DNA from 2 places in the Kocuria sp. CPCC 205231 genome. Region 2 is predicted to be linked to the other one. Evidence: predicted binding sites of a transcription regulator. Region 2 holds the regulator's gene; the other holds the start of a gene.
The links. Region 2 encodes LexA, which represses DNA repair genes until DNA is damaged. Its sites were predicted from a motif close to TCGAACANNTGTTCGA; they were not measured.

Region 1: a site for LexA is predicted at 2,049-2,064, ahead of RF640_RS14255 (LexA family protein). Genes of this name have one in related genera too.

What each region holds. Positions count from the first base shown of each region.
Region 1 covers NZ_JAVKPP010000014.1:13,240-19,684, forward strand. The annotation lists gene RF640_RS14240 (hypothetical protein) at 1-106, opposite strand, end outside; gene RF640_RS14245 (hypothetical protein) at 356-571, shown strand; gene RF640_RS14250 (hypothetical protein) at 842-1,945, shown strand; gene RF640_RS14255 (LexA family protein) at 2,075-2,515, shown strand; gene RF640_RS14260 (Y-family DNA polymerase) at 2,540-3,799, shown strand; gene RF640_RS14265 (ParA family protein) at 4,136-4,927, shown strand; gene RF640_RS14270 (hypothetical protein) at 4,939-5,301, shown strand; gene RF640_RS14275 (ArdC-like ssDNA-binding domain-containing protein) at 5,812-6,445, shown strand, end outside.
Region 2 covers NZ_JAVKPP010000004.1:276,209-282,653, forward strand. The annotation lists gene hflX (GTPase HflX) at 1-969, shown strand, start outside; gene RF640_RS05905 (ATP-dependent DNA helicase) at 974-3,052, shown strand; gene lexA (transcriptional repressor LexA) at 3,203-3,982, opposite strand; gene RF640_RS05915 (hypothetical protein) at 4,327-4,755, shown strand; gene RF640_RS05920 (histidinol-phosphate transaminase) at 4,846-5,949, shown strand; gene hisB (imidazoleglycerol-phosphate dehydratase HisB) at 6,094-6,445, shown strand, end outside.

The sequences.
Region 1 (6,445 bases), on a different contig from region 2:
CCAACCACGCCGGCGCCGGCTCGATGTGGATGGGCTTGCCGTGCCGACGCTGCACCTCCAGATGAAGACCCTCCCAGGTGAGATGGTCCGGCAGCTCAGCCAGCACATCGGAGTCGGAACGGGAAACAGTTCCCCCTAGCCAAGACATGCCCTCCAGGCTACCTGGAACTTGAACATGTTTATGTTGAACATGTTCAACATGTATTAGGGTGGATGCAAGCCGCGTAGCACTTTGCGCCTGGCCGTAGGTGACTCAGGCCATCGCTGCTTGACTCGTGTACCGGAGGGATGAAAAATCACCGAGACACACCTGATACCGCTATCGGTAGCAGTGTCGATATGCCATGATCGACCCATGACCGAGTACCAGCAGCCGAAGTTGCAGGGCCACAAGGTGGCCCTGATGGCGCGTGTGTCTCCAGAACAGCACCGCGCGGCGATCGAAGCATCGCACCAGGCGGGGCTCAGCATGGCCGAATACATCGGCGCCTTGATCGACCGCGACGCTGGAAGGTCCAACAAGCTCGACAACAGGGAGGAGCCGCGCCTACCGCTGGCTAATTCCGCTTAAACGACTGACGACCCGCCTGGCAGGGCGGGCCGTCGAAGTCATTCGGCTGTCTCAGGTCGCCAAACTCGCGACAGCCGTTCCAACAGCTAACTGAATCGGAACCTGTCATGAATCCAATACCAGGGGACTGTTGTGTCCCCTAGTGTACCTGAGGCGCGTCCGCAAATGGACCCCTCTTCACTCAGTCACGCCGATTTTCGGTCACATTCCACCCCTGACGCTGCCCTCGAGACCGCTGGGAAGTTCCCCTCACATCGCCGGCGGGTGCGGGTGGAACACGAGCAGTCCAAGGCGGTCGTGCTGCGGGCGGTGCCCAAGGGTTGCCAGCTCGCCAAGCACATCGCCGCCTGGCGCCGGGCCGTGCTGGAGCACCCCAGCCTGGAGTTGATCCGTGCCGATGCCCGGGCGAACCTGCTGGCCGTGGTGGAGATCATCTGCCGCCAGCAGGACCCCGCCTCGCGCACCTGGCGCACGACCTGGGACTGGGTCGCTGCGAAGATCGATCGCTCCCGCTCCACCGTGGCGCGGGTGATCCGCCACCTGCGCGACTGCGGGCTGCTGGCCGTGGTGGCCACCGGCCGCAGCGCGGGGCGCACCCCGCGTGCCACCGGCCGCACCCAGGGCGAGGCCCCCGTCTACGCGCTCATCCACAGCACCCCGCAGCCGGCCCTTGAGCCTGTGGAACTAACTGACACCCCGGTCCCCACGAAGTGGGAGAGTCTTTCCCCGCACGCGCGCGAAGAGGTTTCCCCGAAGGACGCGGCTGCGCCGCGACCCACCCGAAAGCGCGCCGCACAGCGGCGCGAGGTGGTCGCCGCCCTGAGCCGTCGTACAGCCCCGCTATGGCCCCGTCATGCAACGACGGAGCCCTTGACGAGGCGGGTGACCCGTCGGGCGCGGAAGGAGGCTCAGCGGGCGGCTGCCCTGGAGCTCCAGCACGAGGCCATCGTGTTGCGCCAGCTCACCACCGCCCACGTTGGAAGCGTGTGCAAGCCGTTCTTCGAGGCCGGGTGGACCATCGCCGACGTGCTCACCGCCCTGGACTGGACGCCTCAGGGCACCCGCTACGGCTTCCTCACCGTGGAGGGCATCGAGAATCCCGCCGCCTGGCTGGCCGCCCGGATGCGCGCCTGGACCCACCCCGACGGCACCCCCCTGCGGTCCCGCGACCAGCGGGTCGCCGCCGAGGCCGCCCAGCGCCGCGCGGCAGCACGCGCGGCCGCCGAACGCTACACGGCCCGCATCGCTGCCTCCGCGGCCGTCCCAGCGAACTCCCCCGCCCCTGGCCCCCGCCGACCGTTCCGGCAACGCTGGGCCGCCCAGATCGCCGCCGGCCAAAACCAAGCGGCTGCTGCGTCCGTCTCGGTTCCATAGCCGGGCCCCCTTGGCGTGTCCGGTCGGCGGGGGAGAATCCGCCCCGTCAGCACTAGTCAAACCGCATATGTATACGAACTAAATGCACATATTGGCCTGACTATCGAATAGGTGTTCTATCCTGGCGGCATGAGACACCCAGTTCCGCTCACCATTGACCGCCCTGTGCTGGTCTCTGCGGTCCTGGTCCGAGTCCCGGCTGGCTTCCCCTCCCCTGCCCAGGACAGCTTTGACGACGGCCGGATCGACCTCAACGAGGTCCTGATCAGAGACGTCACCTCCACCTACGCATTCCGGGTCACCGGAGACTCCATGGAAGGAGCAGGGATCTACCACGGGGACGAAATCCTCGTGGACCGATCCATCACCCCCAAACACGGTGATGTGGTGATCGCCGTCTACGACGACGAGTTCACCGTCAAACGCCTGCACGTCTACGAACACGGCGTGGTCCTCCACGCGGAGAATCCCGCTTATCCCGACATCACGATTCCCTCGATGACCCAGCTCCAGGTGTGGGGTGTGGTGACCTACTCGATCCACCATGTCCATTCCCGGAAACTGCATTAGCCGGGCCAGACAAGGTGGTAACCGGTGATTGCCCTGGTGGACGTCAATAATTTCTATGCTTCCTGTGAGGCACTGTTCGAGCCCTCTCTGGCGGGTAAGCCGCTGGTGGTGCTCTCCAACAACGACGGCTGTGTCGTCGCCCGTTCTGCGGAGGCGAAGGCCCTGGGGATCAAGATGGGTGACCCCTGGTTCCAGCTGCGCGCCAATGCGGCCCGGTGGGGACTGGAAAAACGGTCCTCCAACTACCAGCTCTACGCCGACCTGTCCGAGCGGGTGATGCTGCTGCTGGCACGCCACGCGCGGGGGCAGGAGGTGTACTCCATCGACGAATGCTTCCTCATCCCACCCGACGGGACACCCGCAGAACAGGTGCGGTGGGCGCGCCGGCTCAAAGCCACCGTGGCCCGCAATGTCGGGCTGCCGGTGAGCATCGGGATTGCGAGTTCGAAGACGCGGGCGAAGATCGCCACCGAGGCCGCGAAGAAGCTGCCCGCCACCGGTGGAGTGGTGCACTGGGACCAGGCGCCGGAGGGGTACTGGGATTGGCTCATGGCGGCCCTGCCGGTCACCGAGGTCTGGGGCATCGCCGAAAGGCTGGCCAAGCGGCTGGAGGCGATGGGAATCCAGACCATCGCCCAGCTGCGTGATGCCGACCCGGCGGCCATCCGCCACAAGTTCTCCGTGGTGCAGATGCGCACTGTCCTGGAGCTCAACGGTTTCCCCGCTATCCCCGTCGAGGACGAGGTGGCCACCAAGCAGCAGATCCTGGTCTCCCGGTCCTTCCCGGACCCCATCTGGGACCCGGAGATCGTCGGGGCCGCGGTGGCCGAGTTCGCCCAGCGCGCCTCCCGCCGGCTGCGCAAAGAAAGCGAGGTCACTGGGCGCTTCACCGTCTTCGCCACCACCTCCCCGCATCGGCCCGGGCCCACGCATAACGTCTCCGCGCACGTGCGCCTGGCCGTGCCCACCAACGAGCCCACTCCCCTGGTGGCCGCCGCTCGGGCGGCCCTGGTGCCCAAGCTCATGCACGGGATGCAGTACATGCGCGCCGGCATCCTCTGCATGGACCTCGCCCCCGAGGGGGCCGTGCCCGTGCTGCCCGGCGTCATCGAACAACCAGCACCCCTCGGTGAGTTGATCGACGCCGTGAACCGTCGCTTTGGCAGTGCCACCCTCGCTTTGGGCCGACTCGGCACCCACTCCCCTGCCCCATGGCGCAGCCGGCAGGCCGACCTTTCTCCTAGCTACACCACCGACTGGGCAGAGCTGCGCACGGTCAGCTGAGCGCCCATGACCGACCGCACCACCGTGGATGCGGCCCGCGTCCCCGTGCCCACATGTGCACGGCAAAAGCTCCATCGCGCCCCTGGCTTTTCCCGCACCCATGGACACCGGGACCCAGCATCCCGCCTGTCCACAACGGCCAGGCTCCTTCCGCCGCAAGCTCACCTCAAATCCCGGCCGTTGTGGACAGGCTCATTCCAGCGTGCGAACCCAAGAACAACCGACACTCCGTGCCAATGTGTCATAAAGGCACGATGGCATAAGGTAGTAAAGGAAGAGACTCATAGGCACCATGCCTATGAGTCACAAAGGCACAACTGGAAAGGTGGCTCTGGCATGGCTCCTCCGCTCACCATCGCCGTAGCTCAGCAGAAGGGCGGAGTCGGTAAGACAACGACCACCGCCAACCTCGCCCACGCCGGCTGCCGCGCCGGCGCCCGAGTACTCGCTATCGACCTAGACCCCCAGGGCAACCTCACGCGGACTCTCTATGACCAAGAGATACCGGACGGTCAGCCCATCACCGCTGACGTACTCACCGAAGATGAACCCGCTCCACTTGCCGACGTCATCGTGTCCACCGCATGGTCCGGGCTAGATCTGGCTCCCACCGTGGATCGGGATCTTGCTGCCGTCGAGCGGGACCTCACCCAGAATCCGCGCACCCCCGCCAGGGTGAAACTGCTGCACGATGCCATTCAGGCCAGCGAGGTCGCCGCCGGCTATGACGTCGTGCTCATCGACTGCCCACCCAATATCGGAGCTCTCACCCTGGCTGCATTGGCAGCCGCCGATCGCGTCCTGGCCGTCACCGAGCCCACCCTTTTCTCTGCTGACGCACTCGTGGAAATCGAGGAAAGCGTGGCCCGAGTCCGCCAGCACTACCAAGTACCCGTGACGCTTTCTGCGGTGCTGGTCAATAAATGGCGATCCAACGTCATTGAAGACCGGCACTGGAGACTGTCCTTGGCCGAGCAATTTGGGGATCTATTGCTGGACCCTCCGGTGCCGCAGCGCGTCATTATCAGCCGAGCCATTCAAGCCGGAGTGTCTCTGAGCCAAATGGGCGCTGACGCCAAGCCGATCGTAGAGCTCTATGACCGTCACTACCGGACCCTCACTGCCTAGGAGATCCACCGATGCCGACCCAGCACGCACCCAAAGCCTCCCGTCGCCGTCGCAGCGGTGCGGACCCTATCGCGCCAACGGCACCGGAGCAGGAGGCGCCCGCTCCAGCTGCTGAACCGGCACCCCAACCCGAAACGCCACCGCAGCCCACATTGACCACCGAGCAGCGTGACCGTCTCCGCGTGACAGTGCCGAAACCTCTGCTCACCGAGCTGAAAAGGGCCTACGTCATCGACGCCGGCCCCGGCGTTTCCTGGTCTGACTGGATCACCGGACTGCTCACCACTTCCCTAGATGACCTGCACACCAAGTACGGCGTCGAGGAGTTCACCGGCCCCGGAGTGCTCAGCCCAGGACGTCCACGCAGTCAGTAGGCACTCTGCAACATGATGCCTATGTGCCACTCTGCCTATCTGTCGCAAAGGCACAATGACACATAAGGCGCACCTGGACGAAGGCCGACCGACTAGCTACGGGTCGGCCTTCATCCATTCGCGGCCGCCGCAAGAAGAGCAGCGGGGAGTTTCCCATGGTCGCCGGACTGCGGTTCTCCGGCTGCATTAGCGGCAGTGGGCCGGGTTCTTTCTTCCAAGGACAGGCGACGGGATGAGGTGCCAGGCCAGGGCCGCGCATCGAGCTACTGGCGGCGCGTGGAGACCCCCGAAAAGGCTCGGGGCCCACACCCAGCACACACCCGTCCCAAAGCGCCAAAGGGACCCCCTGCGCACATCCTGGGGCGCGGGGCGCCCCGCGCCTAAAAGTCGAATAAATGCCGGCCGCGTGTCACCAAAGAGTCAACAAACCAAGAAAAAGGCTTGTCATATTTACGCGGGGGGACTAGTATAGAAATATAAGAAAGGCCGAAAACACGGAAGGTAAAACCAATGACCACCAAGAACAAGACCCGCAAGACCGCCGAGCAGCGTCAGGCCGAGGCGAAGGCCCTGCACGAGAAGCTGGCCAACCAGGTCGAGGGCCTGGCGACCTCGGGGGAGTGGCAGAAGTTCCTGGACTACGCCGCCAGCTTCCACAATTTCAGCATCAACAACGTTCTGCTGATCACCGCCCAGTGCCCGCACGCGACCCAGGTCGCCGGCTTCCGCCAGTGGCAGGCCAAGGGCCGCCAGGTGCGCAAGGGTGAGAAGTCCATCAAGATTTTCGGCTACAGCTCCAAGAAGATCACCGAGACGAACGAGCAGACCGGAGAGGACGAAGAGAAGAAGATCACCATTTTTCCGATCCTCTCCGTGTTCGACATTTCCCAGACCGACCCCATTGAAGGAGTCGAGGCCCCGGCTCACCCGTCCCGCCGCCTGGAGGGCGCCGATGACGCTCAGCTGTACGCCCGCACCGCCGCCTACCTGGAGGGAATCGGTTGGGCCGTGACGCGCGAGCCCATCCCGGGGGAGGCCAACGGCTACACCACCACCGACGGCACCCGCCGCGTCGTCGTGGAGGCGAACGTCTCCGACGCCCAGGCCGCCAAGACCGCTATCCACGAGGCCGCCCACGTCCTCC
Region 2 (6,445 bases):
CACGCCAAGTCCAAGGAGGGCAAGGCCCAGGTCGAGCTCGCCCAGCTCGAGTACCTGCTCCCGCGCCTGCGCGGCTGGGGCGAGTCCCTGTCCCGCCAGGCCGGCGGTCGCGCCGCCGCCGGTGAGGGCATCGGCTCCCGCGGCCCCGGTGAGACCAAGATCGAGCTGGACCGCCGGCGCATCCGCACCCGCATGGCCAAGCTGCGGCGCGAGATCGCCGCGATGAAGCCGGCGCGCGAGACCAAGCGGCTCAACCGCCGCCGCCACTCCGTGCCCTCGGTGGCGATCGCCGGCTACACCAACGCGGGCAAGTCCTCGCTGCTGAACCGGCTCACGGACGCGGGCGTGCTCGTGGAGAACGCCCTGTTCGCCACCCTGGACCCCACGGTCCGCCGCGCGCAGACACCGGACGGCATCGGCTACACGCTCTCGGACACGGTCGGCTTCGTCCGGTCGCTGCCCACGCAGCTCGTCGAGGCGTTCCGCTCCACCCTGGAGGAGGTCGCCGACTCCGACCTCATCCTGCACGTGGTGGACGCCTCCCACCCGGACCCCGAGGGCCAGATTCGCGCGGTGCGCCAGGTCTTCACGGACATCGACGCGCAGAACATCCCCGAGATCATCGCCCTGAACAAGGTGGATGCCGCCGACCCGTTCGTGGTCGAGCGGATCAAGCAGCGCGAGCGCAACGTGGTGGTGGTCTCGGCCCGCACCGGGGAGGGCATCGAGGAGCTCCGGCAGCGGATCAGCGAGTCCATCCCGCGGCCCGAGACGGTGCTGGACCTGCTCGTGCCCTACCAGCGCGGGGACGTGGTCAGCCGGCTGCACGACTGGGACGCGGAGATCCTGCGCACCGAGCACCTGCCCGAGGGCACCCACCTGCTCGTGAAGGTCCGCGAGGACCTCGCGGCCGAGCTCGCGGAGTTCGCCCCCGAGCGCGCTCCCGGCTTCGGCGCCGAGAGCGCCTGAGCGCGTGGCCGCCGCATTCGTGGACGAGTCCGGGCACGACGTCTCGGGCGTGCGCCCGGAGACCCTGCCCGGGGCCAAGGACTCCCTGGCCCTGCTGGACACCGCCGTGACCGCGATGGGCGGGCAGATCCGGGACGGGCAGCGGCTGATGACCGCCAAGGTGGCCGAGGCCCTGGACCGGGGCCGGCACCTGCTGGTCCAGGCGGGGACCGGCACCGGCAAGTCCCTCGCGTACCTGGCCCCGCTCGTGGAGCACGCCCAGCGCGCGGACAAGCCGGTGGTCGTGGCCACCGCGACGCTCGCGCTGCAGTCGCAGATCGTCGGCCGGGACGTGCCGCGCCTGCTGGCCGCCCTCGAGGGCGAGCTCGAGCGGGACGTGGACGTGGCCCTGCTCAAGGGCCGCAGCAACTACGCGTGCCTGCACAAGATCGAGGGCGGCTACCCGTCCGACGACGAGCCCGGCGCGCTCTTCGCGCTGCCCGACGCCGCCCCGCACCCCGGCCCGCCGCAGCCCGAGGCCGCCGAGAACCCCGGGCGGCTGGGGCAGGAGGTCCAGCGCCTGCGCGAGTGGGCCCGCGAGACCGGGACCGGCGACCGGGACGAGGTGCTCCCCGGGGTCAGCGACCGCGCCTGGCGCCAGGTGTCGGTCACGGCCAAGGAGTGCCTGGGCCGCAGCTGTCCCCTGGTCGAGGACTGCTTCGCGGAGCTCGCCAAGCAGCGGGCCGGTGAGGCCGACATCGTCATCACCAACCACGCCCTGCTCGCGATCAACGCGTTCGAGGGCATCACGGTGCTGCCCGAGCACGACGTCGTGGTCATCGACGAGGCCCACGAGCTCCAGGACCGGGTGACGGGCGCCGTCACCGGACAGCTCTCCGCGGCGATGGTCCGCTCGGCCGCCGCGTCCGCGCGCAAGCACACCTCCGCGAGCCCCGACTCGCTCACCGCCGGGGCCGCCAACCTCGAGGCCGCCCTGATGGGCGCTCCCGCCGAGCTGCTGCACCGCGGCCTCGGGGACGCCCAGGCGGCGGCCGTGGCCCAGATCCGGGACGCCGCCCGCACCGTGATGACCGAGTCCAAGGCCGGTCCCGGGGAGAAGGACGGGGACGCCGGCCGGCAGATGGCCCGCTCCCGGGTGAGCGACGTCCTCGACCTGGCCGAGCGGATCCTCGCCGCCGAGGAGCACCGCGAGGTGCTGTGGATCTCGCGCCAGGGCGGCTGGGAGCCGGGCCGCGGCTACGTGCCCGCGGAGGACACCGACCCGGCGACCCTGCACGTGGCCCCGCTCAGCGTGGCCGGCACCCTGCGGGAGGGGCTCTTCGACGGGCGCACCGTGGTCCTCACCTCCGCCACCCTGTCCGTCGGCTCGTCCTTCGACTCCGCCGCCGGCGCCCTCGGCCTGCGGGGCGAGGGCGCCCCGCGCTGGGAGGGCGTGGACGTCGGCAGCCCGTTCGACTACCCGAAGCAGGGCATCCTCTACCTCGCCAAGCACCTGGAGAAGCCCGGCCGCCGGCTCACGGAGGCCCAGCTGGACGAGATGCTGGCCCTGCTGGAGGCCTCCAGGGGCGGGGCCCTCGGGCTCTTCTCCTCCCGCCGGGCGGCGGAGGAGGCGGCCGAGGCGCTCCGCGGGCGCACCGACCTGCCGATCCTGTGCCAGGGGGAGTCCTCGCTCGCGGGACTCGTCCAGGAGTTCACCGACGACCCGGCCACGAGCCTGTTCGGCACGATGAGCCTGTGGCAGGGCGTCGACGTCCCGGGGGCCTCGTGCCGGCTCGTGATGATCGACCGGATCCCCTTCCCGCGCCCGGACGACCCGCTGGCGAGCGCCCGCAGCCGCGCCGCGGAACGGGCCGGCGGCAACGGGTTCATGTCCGTGTCCGCGACGCACGCGGCCGTGCGGCTCGCCCAGGGGGCCGGGCGGCTCATCCGCGCGGGCGGGGACCGGGGCGTCGTGGCGATCCTGGACTCCCGGATCGCGACCGCCCGCTACGGCGGCTTCCTCCGCGGGTCCCTGCCGCCGCTGTGGACCACCACGGACCGCCAGGTGGTGCTCGGCGCCCTGCAGCGGCTCTCCGTGGGCTGAGCACGTCCGGCGGACGCCCGGGGTCTCCCCGGACCGCGCCGGGCCCGCACGGGGTGCGGACAGCAGGAGGTGTCCGGACGGCGGCCGGCCCGGACGGCAACGGGCCCCCCCACCGGCGGCGGAGGGCCCGGGTCCCGGGCGTGCGGCGGCTCAGAGGCTGCGCAGCACCGAGACGACCTTGCCCATCACGGTGGCGTGGTCGCCGAGGATCGGCTCGTAGCGCGTGTTCTGCGGCAGCAGCCAGGTGTGGCCGTCCCGCTGGCGGAAGGTCTTGACCGTGGCCTCGTCGTCGAGCAGGGCGGCCACGATGTCACCGTTGTCGGCGGCGCTCTGCCGGCGCACCACCACCCAGTCGCCGTCGCAGATCGCGGCGTCGATCATCGAGTCGCCCTTGACGCGCAGCATGAACAGCTCGCCGTGCCCGACCAGCTGGCGGGGCAGCGCGAGGACGTCCTCCACGGACTGCTCGGCCGTGATCGGCCCGCCGGCGGCGATGTGGCCCACCAGGGGGACCATCGTCACGTCCGCCGAGGTGGACAGCTCGGCCACGGCGTTCTGGGCGGCGGGACGAGCGGTCCGGCTCGCCGGTGCCGCCGGGGCCTCCTGCGACGGCTCGGCGGACTCCGCCCCGGCGGTCCCGCGCAGCTGCAGGGGAGTGAGCACCTCCATGGCCCGCGGGCGCTTGGGGTCGCGGCGCAGATAGCCCAGCTTCTCGAGCTGGGCGAGCTGGTGGGTGACGCTGGAGAGCGAGGCCAGGCCCACGAGGTCCCCGATCTCCCGCATGGACGGCGGATAGCCGTGCTCGGCGATGGAGCGCTGGATGGCCTCGAGGATGGTGCGCTGGCGCACGGTGAGCCCGCGGCTGCGCGAGCGTGCCCCGGGGCGGGCGCCCCGGGCGCGGGGCTCCTCGGGGGTGGGGGGCTGGGCCATGGGAGCGTCGTCCTTTCCCGTCCGGCTGCAGGTGCCGCAGCCGGTCTGCGCGGTCCCGGTTCCGATGTCGGACCCGGGTGGTTCGATGGGTCCCGGTCGGCAGGCGCAGGGGATCCGCAGCGCGCGCCGGCCGGGGGCCCGGACCTGTCCTCAGCCTAGGCGACACGCCGTGTGTGTTCAAACATATGTACGACCCGCTGTCGACAGCATTCGCAGACACGTGCTAGACATGGGTCATCGGTATTCGAAAGTATGTTCGATCGAATGGAGGCCCGCGAGGGTCGTCGACCGGACCGGTGTTCGAGATCGCCCGCTCCGTGCGGGAACGTCAAGGAGTTCATGTCATGAGTGCCAGTGCCACCCTCACCGCCGTCGTCGCCCGCCGCCGCGAGTCCGCAGGATCCGCCCGGGGGCTCGGCCGTGCGCTCCGGCGGGCCCGTCCCGCCCGCTCCGCGTCCCGCACCCCGCTGACCCTGACCCGCCGCGGCCGCCTGGTGTTCCTGGGGCTGCCCGTCCTGGCCGGCTCCGCCGCCCTGGTGGTGCTCGCCGTGATCTTCCTCGTCCCCTCGACGGCCACGGCCACGAGCGCACCCGTCCCGGGCTCCGGGACCGAGCAGACCACCGTGTTCCCCGGGCAGAGCCTGTGGGAGCTCGCCGTGGCGGCCGATCCGGACCGGGACCCGCGGGAGGTCATGGACGAGATCGTGGAGCTCAACGACCTGGACAGCTCCGTGCTCGTGGCCGGCCAGCTCCTCGAGGTCCCGGCCGCCTGAGCCGCCCGCCCGATCAGCACGCCCCGCTCTGTACGCCCCGCTCTGTACACCCCGATCTGTACGCCCCGGGCGGAGCACTAAACTGTCCGGGTGACGCAGAACCTGGACCGACTCAACGCCCTCCCGCTCCGCGACGACCTGCGCGGCAAGACGCCGTACGGCGCCCCGCAGCTCGACGTCGCCGTGGCGCTCAACACCAACGAGAACACCCATCCGGTCCCGGCGGACGTGCACGCGGCGATCGTCCGGGAGGTCACCGAGGCGGCCTGGACCCTCAACCGGTACCCGGACCGCGAGTTCACCGCCCTGCGCGAGGAGCTCGCCGCGTACCTCGGCCACGGGCTCGGGCCCGGGAACCTGTGGGCGGCCAACGGGTCCAACGAGATCCTGCAGCAGATCCTGCAGGCCTTCGGCGGCCCGGGCCGCACCCTGCTCAGCTTCGTCCCCACCTACTCGATGTACCCGCTGCTGGCCTCCGGCACGCACACCGGCTTCGTCGCCGGGGAGCGGGCGGCGGACTTCGGCCTGTCCGCGGAGTCCGCGGCCGAGCAGGTGCGCCGGCACCGCCCCGACGTGGTCTTCCTCTGCTCGCCCAACAACCCGACCGGCACCGCGCTGGGCTCGGACGTGGTCACCGCCGTGTACGAGGCGGGGGAGGAGTTCCGCACCGTCGTGGTGATCGACGAGGCGTACGCGGAGTTCTCCCACGGCGGCACCCCCACCGCGCTCACGCTGCTCGAGGGCCGGCCCCGGCTGATCGTCTCCCGCACCATGAGCAAGGCGTTCGCGCTCGCCGGCGCCCGCCTCGGCTACTTCGCGGCGGCGCCGGAGGTCGCCGACGCCGTGCGCCTGGTCCGGCTGCCGTACCACCTCTCCGCCGTCACCCAGGCCACGGCCCTGGCGGCCCTGCGCCACTCGGAGTCGCTGCTGGCCAACGTGGAGGACATCAAGGTCCAGCGCGACCGGATCGTCGACGAGCTCAAGCGGATCGGGCTGGAGCCGGCCGAGTCGGACTCCAACTTCGTGTTCTTCGGCGGCATGGAGGACTCCCGGGCCGTGTGGGGGGAGCTGCTCGAGGACGGGGTGCTCGTGCGGGACGTCGGGATCCCCGGCCACCTGCGCGTCACCGCCGGCACCGAGGAGGAGACCACCGCGTTCCTGACCAGCATGGAGCGGATCGTCTCCGGCGGCTGAGGGGCCCCGGGGCCGGGTCCTCCCGACCCGGATAGCATGGAGGCAGACCACCACCACCGGGCCCGGGGCGCCGCCGTGCGTCCCGGCCCGGACCACCCGCGGCCCACCGACGGCCGTGCCGCGCCCGCGAGGAGTTCCCACCGAATGAGCGACCAGACCACCACCGGCACCCGTGCGCCCCGCCGCGCCGCCCTGGAGCGGCGCACGAGCGAGTCCACGGTGTCCGTCGAGATCGACCTCGACGGCACCGGCGAGAACGACATCGACACCTCGGTGCCCTTCTACGACCACATGCTCACCGCGCTGTCGAAGCACTCCCTGATCGACATGCGGATCCGGGCGACCGGGGACACCCACATCGACGTCCACCACACCGTCGAGGACACCGCGATCGTCCTCGGGGACGCCCTGCGCCAGGCGCTGGGCGAGAAGGCCGGGATCCGCCGGTTCGGCGAGGCCACCGTCCCGCTGGACGAGGCCCTGGCCAACGCCGTGG